DNA from 4 places in the Pseudoalteromonas sp. TAB23 genome. Region 2 is predicted to be linked to each of the others. Evidence: predicted binding sites of a transcription regulator. Region 2 holds the regulator's gene; each other region holds the start of a gene.

The links. The regulator sigma-54, encoded in region 2, starts transcription at its own class of promoters, with help from an activator protein. The targets are predictions, from matches to a motif close to GTTGGCACGNNNNTNGNNT.
Region 1: a site for sigma-54 is predicted at 4,960-4,978, ahead of L654_RS0119440 (BON domain-containing protein). Genes of this name have one in related genera too.
Region 3: a site for sigma-54 is predicted at 3,442-3,460, ahead of L654_RS0111445 (TorF family putative porin). Genes of this name have one in related genera too.
Region 4: a site for sigma-54 is predicted at 1,072-1,090, ahead of L654_RS0109030 (hemerythrin domain-containing protein). Genes of this name have one in related genera too.

The regions. Positions count from the first base shown of each region.
Region 1 is NZ_AUTP01000304.1:7,378-13,726, reverse strand. Features, by position in the region: gene secD (protein translocase subunit SecD) at 1-347, shown strand, start outside; gene secF (protein translocase subunit SecF) at 357-1,304, shown strand; gene L654_RS0119460 (transporter substrate-binding domain-containing protein) at 1,619-2,428, shown strand; gene suhB (inositol-1-monophosphatase) at 2,482-3,285, opposite strand; gene L654_RS0119450 (VOC family protein) at 3,562-3,978, shown strand; gene L654_RS0119445 (LiaF domain-containing protein) at 4,017-4,685, opposite strand; gene L654_RS0119440 (BON domain-containing protein) at 5,014-5,580, shown strand; gene L654_RS1000000127425 (YqaE/Pmp3 family membrane protein) at 5,653-5,811, shown strand; gene L654_RS0119430 (hypothetical protein) at 6,190-6,349, shown strand, end outside.
Region 2 is NZ_AUTP01000133.1:18,283-24,631, forward strand. Features, by position in the region: gene ptsN (PTS IIA-like nitrogen regulatory protein PtsN) at 1-190, opposite strand, end outside; gene hpf (ribosome hibernation promoting factor) at 195-482, opposite strand; gene L654_RS0104915 (RNA polymerase factor sigma-54) at 508-2,007, opposite strand; gene lptB (LPS export ABC transporter ATP-binding protein) at 2,077-2,802, opposite strand; gene lptA (lipopolysaccharide transport periplasmic protein LptA) at 2,799-3,344, opposite strand; gene lptC (LPS export ABC transporter periplasmic protein LptC) at 3,334-3,888, opposite strand; gene kdsC (3-deoxy-manno-octulosonate-8-phosphatase KdsC) at 3,885-4,436, opposite strand; gene L654_RS0104940 (KpsF/GutQ family sugar-phosphate isomerase) at 4,437-5,408, opposite strand; gene L654_RS0104945 (calcium/sodium antiporter) at 5,412-6,349, opposite strand, start outside.
Region 3 is NZ_AUTP01000212.1:21,338-27,686, reverse strand. Features, by position in the region: gene L654_RS0111465 (AsmA family protein) at 1-1,094, opposite strand, end outside; gene L654_RS0111460 (hypothetical protein) at 1,328-1,753, shown strand; gene L654_RS0111455 (helix-turn-helix transcriptional regulator) at 1,762-1,962, shown strand; gene L654_RS0111450 (hypothetical protein) at 2,118-3,281, shown strand; gene L654_RS0111445 (TorF family putative porin) at 3,559-4,245, shown strand; gene L654_RS0111440 (YIP1 family protein) at 4,438-5,151, shown strand; gene L654_RS0111435 (efflux RND transporter periplasmic adaptor subunit) at 5,208-6,349, shown strand, end outside.
Region 4 is NZ_AUTP01000186.1:17,001-21,028, forward strand. Features, by position in the region: gene L654_RS0109015 (DUF6500 family protein) at 1-173, opposite strand, end outside; gene L654_RS0109020 (hypothetical protein) at 211-468, opposite strand; gene L654_RS0109025 (hypothetical protein) at 528-782, opposite strand; gene L654_RS0109030 (hemerythrin domain-containing protein) at 1,130-1,555, shown strand; gene L654_RS0109035 (hypothetical protein) at 1,640-2,053, opposite strand; gene L654_RS0109040 (TonB-dependent receptor) at 2,480-4,028, shown strand, end outside.

The DNA.
Region 1 (6,349 bases), on a different contig from region 2:
CACTTACGCTACCTGGTATTGCAGGTATTGTATTAACGGTAGGTATGGCGGTTGATGCTAACGTACTTATTTTTGAACGTATTCGTGAAGAGCTGGCCGATGGCCGTAGCCCTCAACAAGCGATTCATTTTGGTTACGATAGCGCATTTAGCACCATATTTGATGCCAACATCACTACTCTGATCGCTGCCGTTATACTGTTTGCAGTGGGCACAGGTCCAATAGCAGGCTTTGCGGTTACACTTGCGATTGGTATTTTAACTTCAATGTTTACGGCCATTGTTGGTACCCGTGCGGTAATCAACTTATTTGTTGGTGGTAAACGTATTGATAAACTTTCGATTTAAGGAGCTGACATGCAAATTTTAAGTTTGGGTAGTAGAACCCTTCGTTTCATGTCTCTTCGTAAAGTGGCTATGGGTTTTTCGACGTTATTAATTTTAGCGTCGTTTGCATCAATTTTTGTTAAGGGCCTAAACTTTGGTTTAGATTTTACCGGCGGTACGGCGGTAGAAGTGGGTTTTTCACAACCGGCTGACCTTAAAAAAGTACGTGATGCACTAGCTGATAATGGTTTTGCTGATGCATCAGTGCAGCTATTTGGTTCAAGCCAAGAGATTTTAGTTCGCTTAGCACCACGCGGTAGCGATGTAAAAGCTGAAGTGATTGGTAACCAAGTAATCGACGCACTTAAAAAAGCAGATGACAGCGTAGTAATGCGCCGTATTGAGTTTGTAGGCCCAAGTGTAGGTGAAGACTTAAAAGAGCAGGGTGGCCTTGCCATGTTAACTGCACTTATTTGTATCTTAATCTACGTTGCGTTTCGTTTTGAATGGCGCTTTGCTGTGGGTGCGGTAGGTGCACTACTTCATGATGTTATTATTACTGTGGGTTTATTTTCGGTATTAGGTTTAGAGTTTGATTTAACTATATTAGCGGCAATTCTTGCGGTAATAGGTTATTCACTTAACGATACAATTGTTGTATCTGACCGTATACGTGAAAACTTCCGCAAAGTGCGCATTGACGATACTGTAGAAATTATTGATATTTCACTTACGCAAACACTTAACCGTACACTTGTAACCTCAATCACGACTATTTTAGTATTGATTGCTTTGTTTGCATGGGGCGGACAAACCATTCATGGCTTTGCAACTGCATTGCTGTTTGGTGTGTTTATTGGTACTTATTCTTCGATTTATGTTGCGAGCTCTGTTGCTATAGCAATGGGCGTAAGCAAAGAAGACTTAATACCAGAAGTAATTGAAAAAGAAGGTGCAGACCAAGACGCTATGCCGTAATGGTTTTGTAACTACTTTAAAAAACCGCTCATTGAGCGGTTTTTTATTGCCTGTAATATATTTATGCGCACGATTGTTTTAGCTTTACTGTGCAAGTATGAATAAACAGTGCTAACTTTGTAGAGCACGCCATGAGTGTAACGTCGTACTATGTATTTAAAATAAGTATTTATAGCGCGGTTATTAATAAGTACAGTTACATAATATCGTCATCTTACATTTAGGCGCTCGAAGCTATTTAGCTTAAATAACGCGATAATTTAAACTATCAATAATAACTGTTAAAACTACCGATAATAACTAAGGTGATAATTATGTTGCCATTAAAGTATTTAGTTAACGTAGTAAGTTTGTTTATATGCAGCGCTTTAGCAAGTGACGTAAATATCGTAAATGTAGCGCAGGAGCAGCGTGTGCAATATGCTCGTGACGACTACCTTAACGAGCTATTAGAAAAAGCATTGGTGAGCGCACAATACCCTGCAGAGATTAACCCCGTTTTAATTCATCCTCATCAACAACGTACTTTAATAGCACTAGATACAAAAAATTTAGATTTATACTGGAGTATGAGCAGCCCCGAAAGAGAGTCTTTAGCTATTGCGATTAAAATCCCATTGTTTAAAGGCTACATAGGTAAAAGGGCACTATTAACAAGTAAGAACAGCATTGCTAGATTTAAAGGTATTACTAGCTTAGAGCAGTTAGGTAGGCTTTCTGCGGTGCAAGGTCATGATTGGCCTGATACAAAAATAATGGCGTTTAATGGCCTGCATATAAGGCCGTTTGCAAATTATCAGGCTATGTTTGCCTTAACAAGTGCAGGGCGTATTGATTACTTCCCACGTTCATTTATCGAGGTTAATTCAGAGCTAGCGGCAAATAAACAAAGTAACCTAGTGATAGTACCTAATTTATATATGAGTTATCCAACAGGGTTTTATTATTTTGTATCAAATAGTAAGCCAGAGCTTGCAGTGGCAATTAAAAAAGGGCTTGAGATAATGCAAAAAAATGGTGAGTTTGATGCTTTATTTGATGAATATTTCGCAAAAGATTTAAACTCGTTACCTTACGAAAAAGGTAAAACAGTAGAACTGAAGCTAGATAACCCTTATTTTTAAGCACAAAAAAAGGAGCCTGAGCTCCTTTTTAGTATGCTATTAATAGCATTTAATTAGCGAAGTAACGACTCAGTTAATACTGGACGAATTTCACGAATAATTGCTTGAGTCAATTTTGGTGAACCACAGATAATATTGCCGCTGTGGTTATAGTTATTACCACCAGCGAAATCTACAACCATACCGCCCGCTTCTTTAACCATAAGTTCGCCTGCAGCAGAGTTCCAAGGTTTTAAACCAATTTCAAAAAATCCATCAACACGGCCAGCTGCAACGTATGCCATATCTAAAGCAGAACAACCTGCACGGCGAATGTCTGCAGTGTGTACAAATAATGCTTTAAACGCTTCAGTGTATGCATCCATGTGGTTTTTGTTTTTGAAAGGGAAACCAGTAGCAAGTACAGTGCCTGCAAGAACCGTAGTTTTGCTAACACGTAGACGTTTGCTGTTTAACTGAGTGCCTTGACCGCGAGATGCAGTGAAAAGCTCACCACGAATTGGATCATAAATAACAGCTTGGTCTAAACGACCTTTAACTTTAAGTGCGATAGAAACCGCGTAATGAGGGATACCTTTGATGAAGTTAGTTGTTCCATCGATAGGGTCTACAATCCATTGGTAATCATCATCCTTGCCTTTATGCTCACCTAATTCTTCACCAACAATAGAGTGAGTAGGGTAAGACTGTAAAATAGTGTCACGAATTACGGCTTCGGCTTCTTTATCAATGTTAGTTACTAAGTCGTTAGCGCCTTTTTGTTGCACTTCAACTTTTGATAAATCCTCACTTGCGCGAAGTAAAATTTTGCCTGCGTTGCGCGCAGCGCGAACCGCAATGTTTAACATTGGATGCATGGTATTACCTTTGGGTTGTAAAAGAACGTTTATATATTTCAGCCGGCGTATTTTAGCGACTTTTGACATAAAGTAAACAATAAACCCCAAATACTTATGTTTGTTTTTTATACAAGATTGAAAAGTGTCTATATTTTTAAAAAATAATAATGAGCAATTAATAAGTCATTATGTTCCTTTGTGTGTTAATTAAATTGAATTAATTTTAAATAACGCTTTACCTAAAGTTAGCTTAAGGTTTTATCGTGATCCTAACTTAATTGATAGGACAACATTATGTATTTAGAGCACGTAAACTTAGTCGCGAGTGATATAGATAGCATGCTTAAATTTTATCGCGCTGTATTTCCACATTGGTCGATTAGAAGTGAGGGCAGAGGCGATTGGCATGGAAAACCAAGACGCTGGGTACACTTTGGAGATGACACGCATTACATTGCGATAAGCGATCATGGTGAGGGTGAAAACAGAAACTTATCGGGCCATCAAATTGGTTTTGCACACTTTGCTTATGTAACTAATAATTTAAGCGCAGTAGTAATGCGCTTAAATAAAGTGGGTTTTACAGTAAGCAAGCAAGGTAGCGAGAATCCTTTCAGAAAGAATGTTTACTTTATTGATCCCGCCGGGTTTGAGTTGGAATTTGTAGAGTATTCAAGTGACATACCAAGCGAACGAAATAACGATTTATAATAAAATACTAAGCAGCACGCTAAAGTGCTGCTAGTCAATTATTGTGAGCGGTTATTATTACCCGTGCCAAACTGGGTTTTTAGCTCATTTGCAAAGCTCATAAATTTTTCTTTAATTGTGCGCTTTATTTTTACTTCAACCGATCCCATAACTGCCTTTCCTTCAATATGAATAGTAGGACCTTGGCGTTTGTTAAGCGACACAGATTTATTTTCAAGACTACTTAAAATACAAAACATTTTAGACACTACATTTACATGCTCTGGTACGTAAATCTCATCGCTACCAAAAATACAGTTAACGTGAATAGTTACATTTTGATGCGCAAAAATGGCATCAGTAAAATCAAGTACCACCGATCCCATAAAGTTACTTAAATATATATTTTTTGGGACAACCCACTGACCGCTTCGTTCGTTAGAGCCTAAAATACTGCGTAATGTAAAATCATCATCACTGTTTTGCTGTGCACTATAATGTGGTTTAAATTGCGATTGTTTTTCTGCTTTATATTGCTGATCGGTATTAAGTGTTAAGTCTTCTACTAAGGCTAGCAGTGCTTCGTTATTAGGTGCATCCATCGCGCTATCGAGTCGCCTCTCAAATGCATCAACAGAAATAACCCCATGACTGTAATTATAAATTAATTGGTCAATTACTTGTTCGCGTACTTGCTCTATTGGGCGGTCTTCAACTTTTACAGACATGGGGCATTCCTTATTATATTTACTATTGATACTGCTCTTGATGTTTATATGCAAAGCACGCACCAAATATAATCACCCTAATTATCAGTAGGTTAATTTATAATGATGTTTTTTATTTTGTTATATTAACGATAGATTAACCAAAAGTGCAATTATCTAGTTATTTTCACTATTTGAGAAAGTTTTACCGAGTAGCCTGTAAATAGTTACACAGCTATAGATAGTGCCTTATCCCCAAATTATATCAAGTTGTTGAAATGTATATATAAATAAAGTTGGCCTAAAGCTCGCATTAGTTAAAGTGTCTTTAATCAAAAGGAGAAAGATTATGAAAACATTTAACAAATCTATTATCGCGGCTTTAGTTCTTGGTACTACGGCTATGGGTGCCCAAGCAAACAGCTGGGAAAACGAAAGTAAAGATGCTTGGATTGATGGTAAGGCAGAAACAGTTCTACTTATGAACACTAATCTAAACAACTTTGACATTAACACTGATGTAAAAAATGGCAAGGTAGTACTTACAGGTAAAGTTAATAGCGAGCTTGATAAAGAGCTAGCAGAAGAACTTGTACTTAGCCTAGATGGTGTATCTGATGTTGATAACAGCCTTACTGTTGTTAAAAGCATGGATACCAAAGATAAAAGCAATGACATGATGGACGATGATGATAACGACCTAACGGACGCTAAAATCACCACTGTAATCACAACTCGCTTCCTGTTTGACTCAGAAGTTGGTGGTACAGACATCGATGTTGATACCGACAACGGTATTGTAACTCTGAACGGTTCAGTAGAGTCTGAAGCTGAAAAACAACTAGCAGTTAAAATTGCTAAAAATGCTGAAGATGTTCGTGACGTAGTTGATAAACTAGCTATTGTTGCTGAATAATACAGTATAGTTAAGGCCCACTAACACTGGGCTTTACGCCTTTTTAATGCTTAATTTAAATGGAGTTTAGTCATGGATATTATTCGTATAATACTTTCGGTTTTATTACCGCCATTAGGTGTGTTTTTGCAAGTTGGTTTAGGTATGCATTTTTGGTTAAATATTTTATTAACACTGCTAGGTTATTTCCCAGGGTTAATACATGCAATCTACATTATTGCGAAAAAATAATGACAGATTATATATTGTGTAAGCCGACTACTGAGGCCTAATGATACAAGTGCCCCAGTACTGTTCGGCTCACAATATTAGTTTTTAAAGTAAATATTTTTTATCAAAATCTAATTTTTAATTTACTCAAACTAAGTGATTTATTTCTTGTAACTCACTCCCAACATTCCCTCAGCCAAACCATTGTTTATTTCAATTAAGCTCTCTAACTAACCGTAGTGTTCTGATTCTGTATTGATGCCAGTTAGGAAATCTTTAACATTAGTTTGTTTATATATCTACAATACGCAATTAATTACTCTATTATTTAGTGACAATATTACTATCACTTCTAGTGTTATCATTAAACCAAGCTTTTACGCATATTGAGGTAGCTAATTGAATATTCGACTTATACTGTCAGGCGTTGTGTCATTCGTTTTTTATTTTAGCTGGGCCTACTGGGCGAACAGTTCGGCAGATATTGCTAAATCGGTCACGCTTCAAGCTGCATTAGTACAAGGTTTGTATAGTGGATTTGTAACGCTGTTTTTTACTT
Region 2 (6,349 bases):
CAATGCCACGCCCTATACCTGTACTACCCAATTTTTCTCTGCTCATTAAAGCATTAAGAATATCTTGTTGCGGTAAATACGGAAGTTTGTCGTGAGCAAGTTCGCTAATGAACTCTAAAATTCTTTTTTTGCTATTAAAAAGGACCGCAGCTTTGCTGCAGTCCTGGCATATAAGTGAGCTTAATTTCATCATATTAGTGTCGAGCAAGCTTCTCTTTGTGTTTAATTACTTGTCGATCGAGCTTGTCGATCAACGAGTCAATGGCGGCATACATATCTTGATGTTCTGTAGAGGCAAATAGCTCAGCACCGCTTACGTGTATGGTGGCTTCTGCTTTTTGATTTAATTTTTCTACATCGAGAATGACATGAACATTATTAATATGATCAGAGTGTCTTTCTAGCTTCGCAAATTTGGTATTAATATAGTCTCTTAGTGAATCGGTTAATTCTACGTGACGACCAGTTAAGTTTAGTTGCATAAGCATTACCCTCTTTTTTTGCGTCTTAAATCAAACTTTTACGCTGATTTGACGGTGGAATAGCCAGAGATTCGCGGTATTTTGCGATTGTACGTCTCGCTACTTTAATTCCTTGCTCAGCCAATATATCCGCTATTTTGCTATCACTCAATGGTTTTGCTGAGTTTTCTGCTGCGATTAATTTTCGGATAAGCGCACGGATTGCTGTAGATGAACATTCACCACCGTTTTCGGTGCTTACATGGCTTGAGAAAAAATATTTAAGCTCAAATATACCACGGGGTGTGTGCATATACTTTTGGGTTGTTACGCGCGAAATTGTTGATTCGTGCATTTCTACCATTTCAGCAACATCATTTAAAACCATTGGTTTCATGGCTTCAGGACCGTGTTCAAAAAAGCCTTGTTGTTGCTTAACAATACAATTTGTTACTTTTAATAGCGTGTCGTTTCTACTTTCTAAGCTTTTAATAAACCATTTAGCTTCTTGTAAATGCGAGCGAATAAACTGGCTGTCACCACTGGATTTTACAGTGCGAGACATTGCAGCGTATTGGCTATTAACACGAATTTTAGGCATGCTATCTGGGTTTAACTCAACAACCCAGCGGCCTTTAATTTTTTTAACTGACACATCGGGAATAACATACTCAGATTCTTCTCTTACAATAGTATCTGCAGGTTTAGGGCTAAGAGTATGTATTAATGTCATTACTTCTTTAAGCTCTTCTTCTTTGAGCTTAGTTTTCTTCATTAATGTACGATAGTCACGAGCAGCTAATAAATCAATATGCTCGGTTAAAATCATTTTTGTTTCATTAATGTAAGGTGTTTCTTTATCAAACTGGTTAAGCTGAATACACAAACACTCTTGTAAACTACGTGCAGCAATACCAACAGGATCAAACAGTTGGATGCGTTTTAATACAGCTTCAATTTCATCAAGTTCGACTTCGTTATCATCTTCGTTTTCTTGATTAAAGCTTTCTAAAATCTCTTCGCAGCTTAGTGTTAAAATACCTGAATCATCGACGGCTTCTACAATAGCAATAGCAATAGCTTCGTCTGTAGGGCTAAATGGCGTTAGTTGTAACTGCCACATTAAATACTCATGGAGCGTTTCAGTAGAGGCGCCTTGGTATATTGATTCGTCTTCAGGCATCGGACCCGATGATGCTGCTGGGGCGGCACTCATGTACTCATCCCAACTAACATCCATAGCCATGTCGTCACTTAGCGTGTCTTTTGCAAGTGCTTCACCACTATCTTGTTCGTATTCGCTTGGAGCATCATCGGCAGATGCGCTAACAGTTATGTCATCTGTATCTGCTTTTTGCTCGTTTTTACCTGCAGCGTCTTCTGAATAGTCTGCTTCTTCAACCTCTAATAGCGGGTTGCTGTCGAGAGCTTCTTGTATTTCTTGCTGGAGATCCAATGTACTGAGTTGCAACAAACGAATAGCTTGTTGCAGCTGTGGAGTCATTGTAAGTTGCTGGCCCATGCGCAGCTGTAGTGATTGCCTCATGTATCTCTAACAATCCTTTTATGTTGTTATAATTAATACTAGCAGATGCTTAAAGACATGGCGTAAATGTTACAGCCTAAATTGCTCGCCTAAGTAAACATCGCGTACTGTTTTATCATTTAATACGTGTTCTGGAGTACCTGATGCAATCAGCTCCCCATGAGAAACAATGTAGGCTTTTTCACAAACATCAAGGGTTTCTCTTACGTTATGATCGGTAATTAATACACCAATCCCACGATTTTTAAGATGTTCTATTATTTTCTTTATGTCTAATACCGAAATCGGGTCAACACCTGCAAATGGTTCATCCAGTAATATAAATTTAGGATCTGCTGCCAGCGCACGTGCTATTTCAACACGACGACGTTCGCCACCCGACAATGCCATACCTTGGCTATCACGAATGTGTTGTATGCTAAATTCATCTAATAATTTATCGAGAGTGTCTTCTCTAGCTTGTTTATTTAACTCTTTGCGCGTTTCTAAAATGGCCATTAAGTTTTGATAAACAGTCAGCTTTCTGAATATTGAAGACTCTTGCGGTAAGTAGCCAATGCCTAATCTAGCACGACTATGCATAGGTAAAAGAGTAATATCGTTATCGTCTATCGATATTTTACCTTTGTCGCTAGGTACAAGTCCTACTATCATATAAAACGTGGTGGTTTTACCTGCGCCGTTAGGGCCAAGTAAGCCAACAATACTGCCAGCTTTGACTTCAAGGCCGACGTTTTTTACAACTTCACGGCCTTTATAACTCTTTGCTAATAGCTCTGCTTTTAATGTGCTCATGGTTGACCTTTGTCGCTTTTTTTACTTTTTTTAGTCTCGATTGGTACTAAAATTGTGTGAACGCGGTCAGTTGAGTTTTCATCTTTTTCGGCACTGATTAGCTGCTGCTCTATATCGTAGGTAATGCTTTTAGCATTTATTTTTTGTCCCGCTTGCGATACTTGTGCATTACCAACAAGCGTTAAAAAACGCTTAGATACATCATAACGCACTTCGTCAGCACTGGCGCTCATAGTCGTGCCATCTGATTGCTTTTCTTCAAAGTGCGCAGGGCTACCTGTAGCAATTAATAATTGTTTATTATCACCAAGTTCATCGCGTTTATGTACTTCTAAGCGGTCGGCTGTGATACGGCGGTTACCGTGAATAATTTCAACGTTTTTCTCAAAAATCCCGACATTAGCTTTTAATTGACCTTCTTGCTTATCGGCGCTTATTGAAATTTGATTTGCAGTCGGTTGCGTGTTTTGCTCTGCAGCACTACTATTAAACGCTAGTATAAGTGTAGGAATAATAAGTGATTTTAATATTTTATTGGTCATAATATATGGTTCGCGTATGGTTAATTAGTTTTATCACTTCGGTTTTTAAGTCGGCTTCTAGGCCTTTACCAGTGATTTTTAAATTGGGCCCAGTGATGATAACGGGTTGCTCCGAACGCATTGTTAATAGCTTTATATCTACCTGAATATTATCAGCATTGATTTTGTCTATCATGGCGTTATCGGTTAAGTTTTTGGCAACCACATTGCCTTCTAAAATTAATTGTTTGTCTTCGTATAATGTTGCTTCGTCTGCATTTATTTGCCACGTTTGCTTTTCGTTATATAAAGTAAAAATAGGTTTTTCAAAAAACGTAAAACCTAATTGTTGATATAGCTCCATTTTAGCCGCAGTAACTTTGTGGCTAATTTTACCTTGTTCGTCATAGGCTGTTTGTTTGAGTTCTATGGCTATGTAATCAGGCTTGGCAATAACTTCAGGCTCAGGCTGAGGTACAATATTTGTTTGTGTAAAATAAGGGTACCAAAGCCAAACCATACAGCTAATGAATAAAACGCTTAATATTATGCGCGCTGCATTCATGAACTAGTGCCTTGTGTAGTCAATGCTTTACCATTTTCAAGCATAAGTAAGTCGGTGAGCTCTCTTACTGCACCAAAGCCGCCAGGCATTTGCGTTACATAGTGTGATAAACGTTTAATAAGTGGATGGGCATCATTTACTGCAACAGCAAAGCCGACTAATTCCATAACGGGCATGTCAGGACCATCATCACCGATATAAGCAATTTGTTCATCGCTAAGGTTGAGTTTGTCTTTTAATTCTTGATAGGCAATGAGCTTATTTTCTTGGCCTTGATAAATATGCTGTACGGTTAAGCTGCTCATACGTTGTTGCACTATTTGTGAATGACGACCAGTAATTACAGCCACTTCAAAGCCACTGTTTATAAGCGCTTTAATGCCAAAACCATCTTTTGTATTAAATGCTTTTAGCTCTTCACCTTGATTACCAAGATAAATACGGCCATCAGAAAATACACCATCAATATCGCATATAAGTAGCTTTACTTTTTTAGCGCGTGCTTTTGCACCATCGCTCAGCGGTTGATAGAGTTCTTCAAATTGCATTTATAACACTCCTGCTTTTAATAGGTCTTGCATGTTTAATGCGCCAATAGGTTGGTTTTTCTCATTGACGACGATTAAGCCATTTATACGTTTGTGTTCCATAATATTAAGCGCTTCAGCAGCCAAAATATCTTGTGTAGCCGTAGTACATGACTTAGTCATAACAACATCTATTTGTGTTGTATGAATATCAATTCTTTGCTCTAAAATACGACGCAAATCGCCATCGGTAAATAATCCCACGAGCTGCTGATTTTCATCAACAATGGCTGTCATACCTAGCCCTTTAGCTGACATTTCAATAAGGGCATCTTTAACTGTTTGTGAAACGCTAATAATAGGTGTATTTGCGCCGCTGTGCATAACATCTTTTAAAGTAAGTAATAAGCGCTTGCCTAAACTACCACCTGGGTGAGATAGCGCGAAGTCATCAGCTGTAAACCCGCGAGCTTCTAATAATGCAACTGCCATGGCATCGCCCATCGCAAGCGTTGCAGTGGTACTTGATGTAGGAGCTAGACCCAATGAACAGGCTTCTTTTTCTACTTTAATACACACATGTACATTAGCAAGGGTCGCCATGGTTGATTGCGTATTGCCAGTCATCGATATCATTTTGGCACCAAGTCGTTTTAAAACCGGAATGATATTTAAAACTTCGCTGGTCTCCCCTGAATTAGAAATAAGCATAACCACGTCATTTTTAGTGATCATACCTAAATCACCATGACTTGCTTCACCAGGGTGAACAAAAAATGCTGGACTGCCAGTGCTTGCAAGGGTTGCCGCTATTTTATTGCCAATATGACCTGACTTACCCATACCAATGACAATAATACGGCCTTCGCAGTCGTACATTAATTGGCACGCGTTATGAAAATTTTCATCTACATATTGTGCAATATCACTAAGTGCTTGGCGTTCAACATCTAAAACGCGAAGGCCTTGTTCAATAAAATTTAGCGTTGCCATCATTTACCCTACTTGACTAAAAATATACCCTTGGTAACCCAAAAACGCTATTAGCAATAAGCCGCCTTCTACTCTATTGATACGTTGGGTGCCTCTAAAGTTCAATGACATAATAATAAGAGCAAGTGTTGCGCCAATCATAATTAATACGTCTCTGCTTACTAATGATGGGTCAATGGCTGAAGGGTTAATAATACCGGCAAGTGGTAATACCGCTAGAATATTAAATATGTTTGAGCCAACAATATTACCTAGTGCTAAATCATCTTCATTTTTAAGTACACCTGCAACCGAAGCGGCAAGTTCAGGCAAACTAGTACCGATGGCAATAATTGTTAAGCCAATGACTAAGTCGCTTAAGCCGAAGTATTTAGCAATATCGACAGCCGAACCTATTAAAAAATGAGAACTAACAGGTAGGAGTATCATGCCGACAACTAACCAAAATACCGCTTTTTTCGTAGGTACATCGTTTGGTACATCGTCGCAGGCTTCTGACACAAATGGATCATCTTGGTTTTTTGCACGCATAGATACAATAATTAACCCACCGATGAATACGATAAAGCCAACCAAAAGTGCAACACCTTCATTAAATGAAAAGTAGTTATCTGAGAACACATACCAAGTAGCTAAAGATACGAGCATCACTAATGGCATTTCACGTTTTAATGTACTTGATGAAACTGAAAGAGGGCGAAATAGAGCAGTGATACCTAACACAAGTAAAATGTTTGTAATATTAGAGCCAACAGCATTGCCAACCGCTGTGTCGGTTTTGTTAGCCAGAGCGGCAGAGGCTGAAACCATCATTTCGGGTGCTGAAGAGCCCATAGCTACCACGGTTAAACCAACAATAAGTGTAGGTACACCAAAGTTTTTAGCAAGAGCCGCAGCGCCATAAACAAACCTGTCTGCACTCCAAACAAGAGCTGCAAAAC
Region 3 (6,349 bases), on a different contig from region 2:
GTGTCATCCCATACTATTGGCTCTGCAGGTTTATCATTTTGCTCTACTGGCTCTTCTTGTTTTGCTACTGCTTCAGGTAGGTACGGGTTTAAATCAAGCATACCTAAATCGATATCAGCATTTACAGCTAAACGCTTACCTAGGTTAAGCTCGCTCTTACCTTTTATTTCCAATGCGTCTAACGTCGCAACTAAATCGTCTAAATTAAATTCCTCACCTGCTAGGTGCATTTTACCGTTTACACTGAATGCGTTAAAAGCATTGTCTTTAGCGTCTAACTCTACACCTTGCCATTTTGCAATACTTTTAACAGACTCACCGCTTAGTGATAACTGACCTTTAATATCTTGTCCTTGCCCAGCGATGCTCCCTTCGAACGTTAGATCAACTAAACGAGAATCTAAGGTTTGTTTAACATTAAAAGTAGCACCTTCAATTGCTTTAGCAGGAGTATCTAATTTTATATCAAGCTCAAAACGCTCCTGCATATAAGTAATACCCCCTTTTACTTCTAATGTTTTACGAAGTGATGGAAGTAAAATAGCGAGTTCTAAATCACTAATTTGTTGCTTAGCACCTGTTAGACCATCTAGATAAGTAAATGTGCCGCCATAAATAGCAACCTCACCTAACTCAATATCAAAGTTATCTGGAAGCTTTATCGCTTCACCTGACTGGCTTTGCTCTTTAGGTTGCTCTGCAACTGCATCAAACAACTGCCAATTAGCTTTACCATTTTTGTCAGTTTCTAATAGGATATTTGGTTCGTTTATAACAAACTTATCTAATTTAAACTCACCACCAAATAATGAAAACCAAGGTATGTGTACAGCAAGCTGTTTCATACTCGCCATATCGGCGCGCGAACCTGATTCCATATTTGCAAAATGCACGTCGTTAAGTTCTAACTTTAATGCAGGGAATACGCTAAGTGTTTTATCACCTTTAATAGTAAGAGTGCGCCCAGTTGTTTGTTCTACCTGCTGCGACACTTTATTAAAAATAGTATCAGTAGGAATTAAAAACGGTGCGGCAACAATTAGTGCTATACATAGTAAAAGTATTACACCTACAATTTTAAGTAAGGTTTTCATGATCGTCCTTTCAAACGTGCAAATAATGTTCTTATCATAGCGAGTGTTAGCCTTAAAATCATTGTAGTTGATGTAAAAAAGCCACTAAAACTACTTTACCTGTTCTATATGAATCTTTCCTGAAACATTTTGATACCTTTAGGTTACAAGTAGGTATTGACCAGGTGATACCCCAAGGTTACATTGATACCCAGAGGTTACAAAATATCAAATACTATTACAGGATGAATATTATGAAACAACAGGATATTAAAACTGAAGAAAAGTTTATGAGTCAAAATATATGGCTTAGTATAAGCACAGCCATGGTTTGTTTACTTCTCAGTGTTTACTCACTAATAAAGCACGATAACGAAGGGTTATTATTTGTTGGATTGGGCGTTTCTTTTTATGTAGTTATAGTGATTATTTACCTCATTAAAGGGGGCTTTCCGTTAAAAATGTATTTTCAATACGCTTATAAAGATGAGTTTCTAAACACCATTGATACTAATGCCTATAAACATTTAAGTTTTGCATTTGTATTTTGCCTTCTTGGAGTTTTTTATAATGGCGATGAAATAGCTAGCGAGGTCTCGCATGCAACTATGGCAATATTCTACCTAGGTATCATGCTCTTGGTATATGGCGCTTCATTGCTTTGGCAAAATCGTGATTAGGAGAGGAAATGCAAAATAACATAGCAAAGTATCGAAAAGAAGCTGGGCTTTCACAGCAAGAACTTGCTGATGCTATTAACGTGTCGCGCAAAACAATAAGTACCGTAGAAACAAACCGGTTTACGCCGTCGGTAATAATTGCTCTAAAAATAGCAAAGCATTTTAATACCTCAGTCGAAAGCCTCTTTGTACTGGATGAAAATGATTGATACATGTTAAAGCATTAGTCTCATTTTATTAGCAAAAATACCGATTTAGTCACTTCAATTACAACGTATGGAGGACAGCGCTGTTGTTATTAGCGTAATTGCGCTAAAATAGACCAGCAAAAAAATATATATCTAAACCGGAGATTCTACAAGGCATGAAAAAACTGCTAATTTCACCGTCAAAAATGACGCTAGGCGAACAAGAAAATCAAATCTATCAGAACATTCTGAAGCAATCTTCAGAGTTAAGCCTTAACCTTATGGCCGTGAAAGTAGAAAACCACCCTGATGATTTTTTACCTTGGTGTTACGAATTGCTAAGTGCAAGCAGAGATCGTATGAACTACGATTTGCTAGAGCCACAGCAGTTACTAGTACTTAAGAAGCTACACGATCAGCTTATTTCAGCTATCAGCTTTTTACAGGTTAAAACTTTACGTATTGCTCCGTGGCCTGTTGTAAGTGTATTTGTAGAACAACACAAAGACGTTATTGCACTTGATGAACAGCTTCGTTTGGTAGACTACATTAAAAGCATTCGTGAACAGTCTCTTAAAGATATGATTCCTGAAGACTTACTTGCGTTTAGCGGTAAGCACATGGCATCACTTGATCCAAGCACATACAACTTTGACGTTGAATGGTTTGCATCTACAAAGAGTGCAAAGAGCTTCCATCAAATGCTTGGTGATTTACCAGGTGCTTTTGACGATGCACTAGTGAATATTCCACTTGAAGGTGATATTACTCAATACGAATATCAACAATTTGTTGCTGCTTATTCAAAAATATTCACCGACAACAACGAAAAACCAACACTTGCGCCTGCAACACGACTGCTTGCAATGCGTCGCCCTGATTTATTTACTCCGATTACAAATAATCGATTAGATGCATTATGTGGTGCCCTTGGTGTTTCTAAACTTAAAAATAGTGATTTTGAGCGTTACTGGCAAGATATCGTAAAAGGTATTCAAGCTATGTCATGGTACAAAATGGCTAAACCTAGTAATGAGTTAGAAGAACAATTGGTTGCTATTAAAGCATTAATTCCATGTTTCTTTCACTACGCTGATGCTAAAACACCAGATAACTCTAACTACATTAAACTGCTAACCAAGCCTAAACGTACTACAACTACAACAGGTAAAACTCAGCGTAGAGGTAAAGAGTCTGCAGAAATTTTAGTAGACCGTGCTCTTGCTGCTGACGATATTCCTGAACACATTCGCAGTAAACGTGATTCAATTGTGAGTGAAGTACAAAAAGGTCGCAGCGTAAACGAAACAATTAGCCTTATGCGCACTATATTCGGCTAAAACCTTCTAATTTAGCCGTACTTTTATGGTGCGGCTAGGTTAATTTATGCACCAGCAGTGTGCGCAACATCTTCCTTCATGTTATATCCCCACCCTATTCATAAAATTCAAGCTCATGTTTTTAATAAATAAAAAATAATTTTTAATAAAAAATAATGAAGCTGGCACATACAGTGCAATTATCCCGTTAGTTAAACAATAAAAAGCCGTCAGCCTAAAGGTTCCGATTACATAATAAAAACCTTGGCGAGCAAAAATCATATAACGGGAAATGGACATGCTAAAACTAAAAAAAACCATCGCTATAAGTGCTATAGCATTAATGGGCGCAACATCTTTAACGTCAACAGCCGTACATGCTGAAGTAACTGCTAATGCAGCGGCAACATCAAACTACTTATGGCGTGGTCAAGAGCAAACTGGGGGCGATGCAGCTATTTCAGGCGGTATTGATTACGCCAATGAATCGGGCTTTTATGCAGGTACTTGGGCTTCAAACGCATCGTGGGCCGATGAAATGACCTATGAGCTTGACTTATATGCAGGCTTTGGTGGCGATATTAACGAAAGTGTTAGCTACGATGTTGGTTATATTTATTACGCTTACCCAGACGCAGCTTCTGAAGCAGACGCAGATTTCTCTGAAATTTACGGTAGCATCAGTGTTGAAGGCTTTACCTTTGGTGCTTCTGTATTAGCAACATCAGCTGCAAGTGGTGATGGTACAGACTTTGGTGATTCACTTTACCTCACAGCTGACTACGGTTTTGCTGTTGGCAGTAACGGCACTGAAATGGCACTTCACTTAGGCCATTACTCTGGTGACTTTATTGGTGATGACAATATTCTAGATTACGGTGTATCAATTTCGAAAGACGGTTTTACTTTTGGTTTGTCTGATACAGATATGGATGATTCAGATATTAAAGCTTACGTTGCTTATTCTGTAGACTTTAATTTATAAGAAAGAATGTGTTACTTGCTGCAACACGAAGGGCCTTTTGGCCCTTTTCTTGTTTTTGAATAAGACCCCTCACACCTGTTAACAAACCGTTACAATTGAATGAAAACAATACATACTTTTTCCTTTATTCTATTACTTAGTCACTGGGCATTTATAACTGCCTAGCCATAAAATAGGTATAAAGGAATAATAATGAAATCACCTAACGCTTTTAGCGCCCTACTCGATATTTATATAAATCCTAGTAAAGCTTTCAATGGTATTGAACACGCCAAAGGTTGGTCATGGTTAGCATTTATATGTATTACCCTTGCTAGTATCGCTAGTGTTTATATTTTTTACTCTAGTGTTGATATGCAGTTTTTGATTAATGAGCAAGTAGCAGCATCAAGTATAGATGCAACAATTGGCGAGCAAAAAGCAATTCGTCAAAGTATAGAGCTAAATGCAGAAAACCAAATTTGGTTTGCTCTGTTTGGCAGCGTAATGGGGCTAGCTATTATGAATGCACTCATGGCACTTTATTATATGCTTGTGGCTAAACAAGATCCTGAATCAGAACATAGCTACGGAGCTTGGTATGGATTCTCTACCTGGACAATGATGCCAGTTGTTATTTCAAGCCTAGGCACAATTGCTCTTGTACTAAGTGCAAGTACAGATCAAATATCTCAACAAGCCGTATTTAGCTACGCATCTATTAACCAATTAATAATAGGACTTGAAATTGGCCATCCTTTTTATAGCTTATTAGAATCAATAAACTTATTTAGCTTTTGGAGCATTGCGCTGGGAATGATCGGCTTAAAATGCTGGACTAATTTTTCAACTAACAAAGCACTCCTATTCTCTGCACTTCCTTCAATCATTATTTTTGGTATTTGGGCAGTCATTGCAGCAATGTAACCACTAGATGGGGGTATGTATTGCCTCCGCATTACTTAATTCACGGATAGATAAAAATGAAAAAAGCAATAATCATCACACTCGCTGTAGGCGCATTTATAGCCCTAATTGTGTCAAAGCAAATTTCTGGCGATGAAAAACAAGCCGAAGTAAATATTGCTCAAGTAGAGCTAGGCGACATTGCTGACTCAATAATGGCTTCAGGTAATTTAGTTTTTAATACACAAGTGCAATTACGCTCTGAAGTGACAGGCCGAGTAGATAAAATATTTGTTCAAGAAGGCCAAGGAGTGAAACAAGGCGATATGTTAATGCGCCTTGATACAACCGCTTTTGAATCTGAAGTTACCCGTAGTAAAGCAATCCTTCGCGCCACAGAGATTGAAATTAAACATAGTAGAACACGCCTTACTAATCTAGAGCGACAACTTAAAAGACAAAAAGACTTATACGATGTCGGTTTAGGTAATCAAGAGAGCTACGAGAATATTGAAAGCGCACGCGATCTGGCTAAAATCGATATTGAATCACGAATAGAGTCGTACAACCAAGCACAAGCATCACTACAAATTGCGCAAGATCGCTTAAGTAAAAGTGTATTTAGAGCTCCAATGAGCGGCTTGCTTGCATCTGTAAATATTAAAGAAGGTGAAACCGTTATAGCCGGTACTACTAATATTATTGGTTCTGATTTGATGTTAGTAGCCGACCCAAGCGCTATTTTAGCCGAGCTACGTGTTGATGAAACCGACATTGCGAGTATTAAGCTTAACCAAAAAGCGAATATTTATGCGGCCGCATACCCCAATAAACCATTTAGCGGCACAGTAATCAATATTGGTACTTCAGCTAAAAACCAAGCAGGCTCTCAAGGTTTATCGTTTAAAGTAAAAGTATTACTCGATACTACTGAGCGCCAGCTATATGCAGGAATGAGTTGTAGAGCAGAGATCGCAACAAGCATTGCCGAAAATGGTCTAAAACTTCCAATAGAGGCAATCCAAAAAGAAGACGATAAAACATTTGTGTGGCGACTAAATAGCGATAATACAGTTAGCAAAATTGCTGTAACTGTTGGAATATCATCTGATATAGAGCAAGCAATTACTGACGGCTTAAATGAAGGCGACAACATTGTTATTGGTCCTGCGCGCCCAGTAAGTCTTCTGACTGAAGGTGATGTAGTAAAACTTAAGTC
Region 4 (4,028 bases), on a different contig from region 2:
AAATGATCTAATTTATGGGTGTGTATCCACCAAGTAGCAGCTTCCATAAGTAGCTCTGGGTCGTCGTTTTTATTAGCAAAAAAGGCATAAAAAGAAAGCCCTACATTTTCGCCTTTAACTGCTATTTTTTTATCGCATACGGTAATTATTTTTGCTCTTAGTTCTTCCCTCATACATACCTTATTTAGTTATATTTTTACTGTATATGTACTATTGAAATACGCCATTTAAAAAGCTAACGATTAGCTGTAAAAGACTTCTATCAACCAAACCGTGATTCTCAAGCTCTTTATTAGGCGTATTTACTTTTGCAGCTTTGCATTCATTATCTAATGTTTCATTTTTACGTGTATCGGTTTCGTATGCAATATCTGCTTGTTCCATACATTTTGCCGAACCTGCGTAAGGCTGTGCCGCACAAGCGCTTAGTAATAAAAAAAGTGGAATTACTATCAATAATTGCTTCATAACTAATCCTATTTTTACGCAACTTATTTACTTTAAATTACAGCTGCAAGTTAGCCTATTTACTTTTCTACCACCATTACAAAAAATTCAAAAAAGAACGTACCGATAGCATCAAAAAAAGTGTCATTTTTTTCATCCTTTTTAATTTGTGCGCTAATGCATTGATTATAAACTTCTGAGCTTGTTTGAGCGCCATTTCGAGCAACCGTTTCAGCCTCTTCAATGCATAAGTTAGGGTCAGAACGTGGGGCTGTACTACAGGCACTTAGTAAAGCGCACAGCAATAATGCGGCGATGGGGCTTTTTATGTTCATCCTTAAACTATCCTATTAAGTTAACGTGCTACCTGCATTTATACCGATTGGTATTATATGTGGGAGTAATACATATAGGTTGTACCTAAATAATGTTGCTACTTTATCACTGCAATAAAATAAACAACCAGTAAATATTTGTAAGGTTCTGTAGGGATTTATACTCACTTTATAATTGAACTACGTAAAAGCCTGAAATTATTGCATTCATATCACTGTAAAATTTACAGTGATAGCAGCATAAAAATAAAAAATCAAAATAAAAGCAATAAAATACATCAACTTAATATTTGGCATTTAGTTTGCTAGTTAATGGTATAAGCAAATAAATTGTAAAAGGATTAGTTATGAATATTTTTGAAGCACTACGTCATGACCATGACAAACAAAGAAAATTAGTAGATGCACTTATTCAAACGCACGGCGACACAGAGCAGCGCCACACGCTAATGGACGAGCTAAAAACAGAATTAGAACAGCACGCAAAGTTTGAAGAACGTTACTTTTACAACCCACTTATGTTTGATGACTTAACTCATGAAAAAGCGCGCCACAGCGTAGCTGAACATCACGAAATTGATGAATTAATTGAACAACTTGAAGATACCGAAATGAGCTCGTCTGCATGGTTAGTTGCAGCTAAAAAGCTGCACCATTTAGTACATCATCATTTAAGTGAAGAAGAACACGAAGTATTTCAATTAGCGGGTAAAGCACTAACCGAAGGGCAAAAACAAAGCTTAGCAAAGCAATACAACGACGCTATGCATTAACGTATAAACCGACTTCCGCACTCCCTGTGTACTTATTGGTTATAAGCCTTATGGCTTATAACCAATTTTTTTGCATGTACTTTATTACTTTACAGTAAATTTCACGTCTTGGTCGCGTAACAAGTAAAGTGCGAAACACGCAGCCCACATTGGCCATGCAGTGAAGAATAATAAGTTATTAAAGCCATCTATATACTGGTTGTACGAAGAAAGCGTTGATAAGCCATGCATTACAAAAATGATACCGTAAGTTATACGCTTTTTAATACCCGCTAAAAATGCCAATACTAATACAAGTTGTAGAGCACCGATAACATAAGCAACTATGTCAGATGAGCCACTAATACCGTAAAAATGTTCGAAAATACGTGCGCTATGACCAGGGTTTACGAATTTATCGAACGTCCACATAACCATTACAATAAATACGCCTAAACGCAAAGATAAAAGTGACCATTGCAAACGGTTTTGCACATCAGAACTCATTGAACCTGTCATAAAATTTCCTTAAATGAATATTAATAAACGTTGAAGTAACCTAGACCGTATAAGTTATTTTTTATTTCAAAAAAATTTAATTATTTTAACTAAAAAAGTAATTAAGCTTTGTAGTAATAAAAGTGAAGCTTATTTTAGGAATTAAAAAATGCTGCGTAAAAGTTAACAACTTTAAAATGTTAGCAGGTGAAAAGTAGTCTATAATTTAAAAAGCCCATTAAAAGCAAATATTTACATTCACTCTAATACAATCGCTCTATTGATATTTTATCGACTGATAAAACTATAGTACTTAATTACCACCTTTATAATACATCTGTTTTGTTATGTTCTAAAAAACAAAAAGAATCGAAATTTTACTGAAATTTATTTTTAATCCTTTCGGTCTTTATCGCCAACAACATTTTAACCGTAGAGAGAAAACGTTTGAAACACGCATATTTAGCACTTTCCCTAGCCACTATATTAAATACACCACTTAATGCTTTTGCAGCCGAAGAATCAAAAACAACAAAAGATGGCGCAATAGAGCGCATTGAGGTGGCAGGCCAAGCTATTAAATCTCAAGGTCTTTCGGTTAAAAACGCCACTGTAGACGGCCCTTTTGGCGACAACTTAGCCCTACAAGATATAGCCCGCTCAGTCACACCAATTTCAAGCGAGTTAATAGAGCAACTCAATATTACGACTTTACAAGACGTGCTCGCAGTAAGCCCTAATACCTATTCAGCCAGTGGTTTTGGCGCACCTAGTTTACCTACTATTCGTGGGCAATTAGGTGAGCTTTTTCAAGATGGCACACGCCGACAAGCCGGTAATAACGGCTTTGGTGTGCCCTTATCGTTCAACTCTATAGAACAGATAGACGTGGTAAAAGGCGCGCCGCCGGTATTATTTGGCTCAAGCCAACGCAACGGTGGTTTTGTAAACTTACATTCTAAAAAAGCATCAACTGACGAAAGTAAAGGCAAAGCAACGGTATCTGCAGGTCGATGGGATCAGTACAGTGTTTTAGTGGATTACAGTGCACCCATTGTAAAAGACAAAGTAGGCTTTAGAGTAAGCGCTGAACACATAGATAACGGCAGCTACTACGACTTTTCAGGCACAAAGAGCGACAGCTTATTTGCATCATTACGCGTATTACCCGATGACAAGAGCAGCTGGGATATTAACTTTGAGTTATACCAAGTTGAATTTACCGATAACGCAGGTATTAACCGCCCTACTCAAGCGCTAATAGATAATGGCCTTTATATTACCGGCCAAGGCGTGCAAGCAAACGGCAGTACTGTACCGGCAGCAGGTTCAATAATCTCACCAACTGGGCAAGTAAAAATAGACCGTAGTACAGTACTTACCGATCCTGATAATCAAAACGAAGCCACTACTTATTTACTACACAGCATTTATAAGCGTGAACTTTCCAACAACGCATCAATAAAAAACATTACGTATTTTCAGCACTTACAACGCGAAGAAATTGCACAAAATAGCTTTGTTGAAATTATAGATGGTGCCGATACCGCGCAAAACCGTACCGAGCTTACCTATCTTTGGAATAGCGACCAGCAAACAATTTTTGCATTTGATGTGCGTTATAACCGCGTATTAGGCTACAGCCAATTTACAACAGAAGCCGACTTACCTATTGATTTAACTGGCCCACTTTCAAACCGCCGCATTCCTTTAACTGATGCACAACAAGCACGTTTAATTGAAATTAGCTCAGGTGTATTTGTATCCCCTGGTGGTCAATATGATATTAATAATGACGGCAGTGGCGACTTTAACTTATCAGACACTACCGATTCGCGTTCATGGCAAACAGGTTTTGCTATTCAGCAAGATTCTGATTGGACAGATAAGTTTCATACAAGTGTTGGCTACCGCATTGATTTTTATGACGTAGACGCGCACGACCCAATAGCACCAGAGGGTGAAATTGCAGCTCGCGATAGCATTAACGATAAGC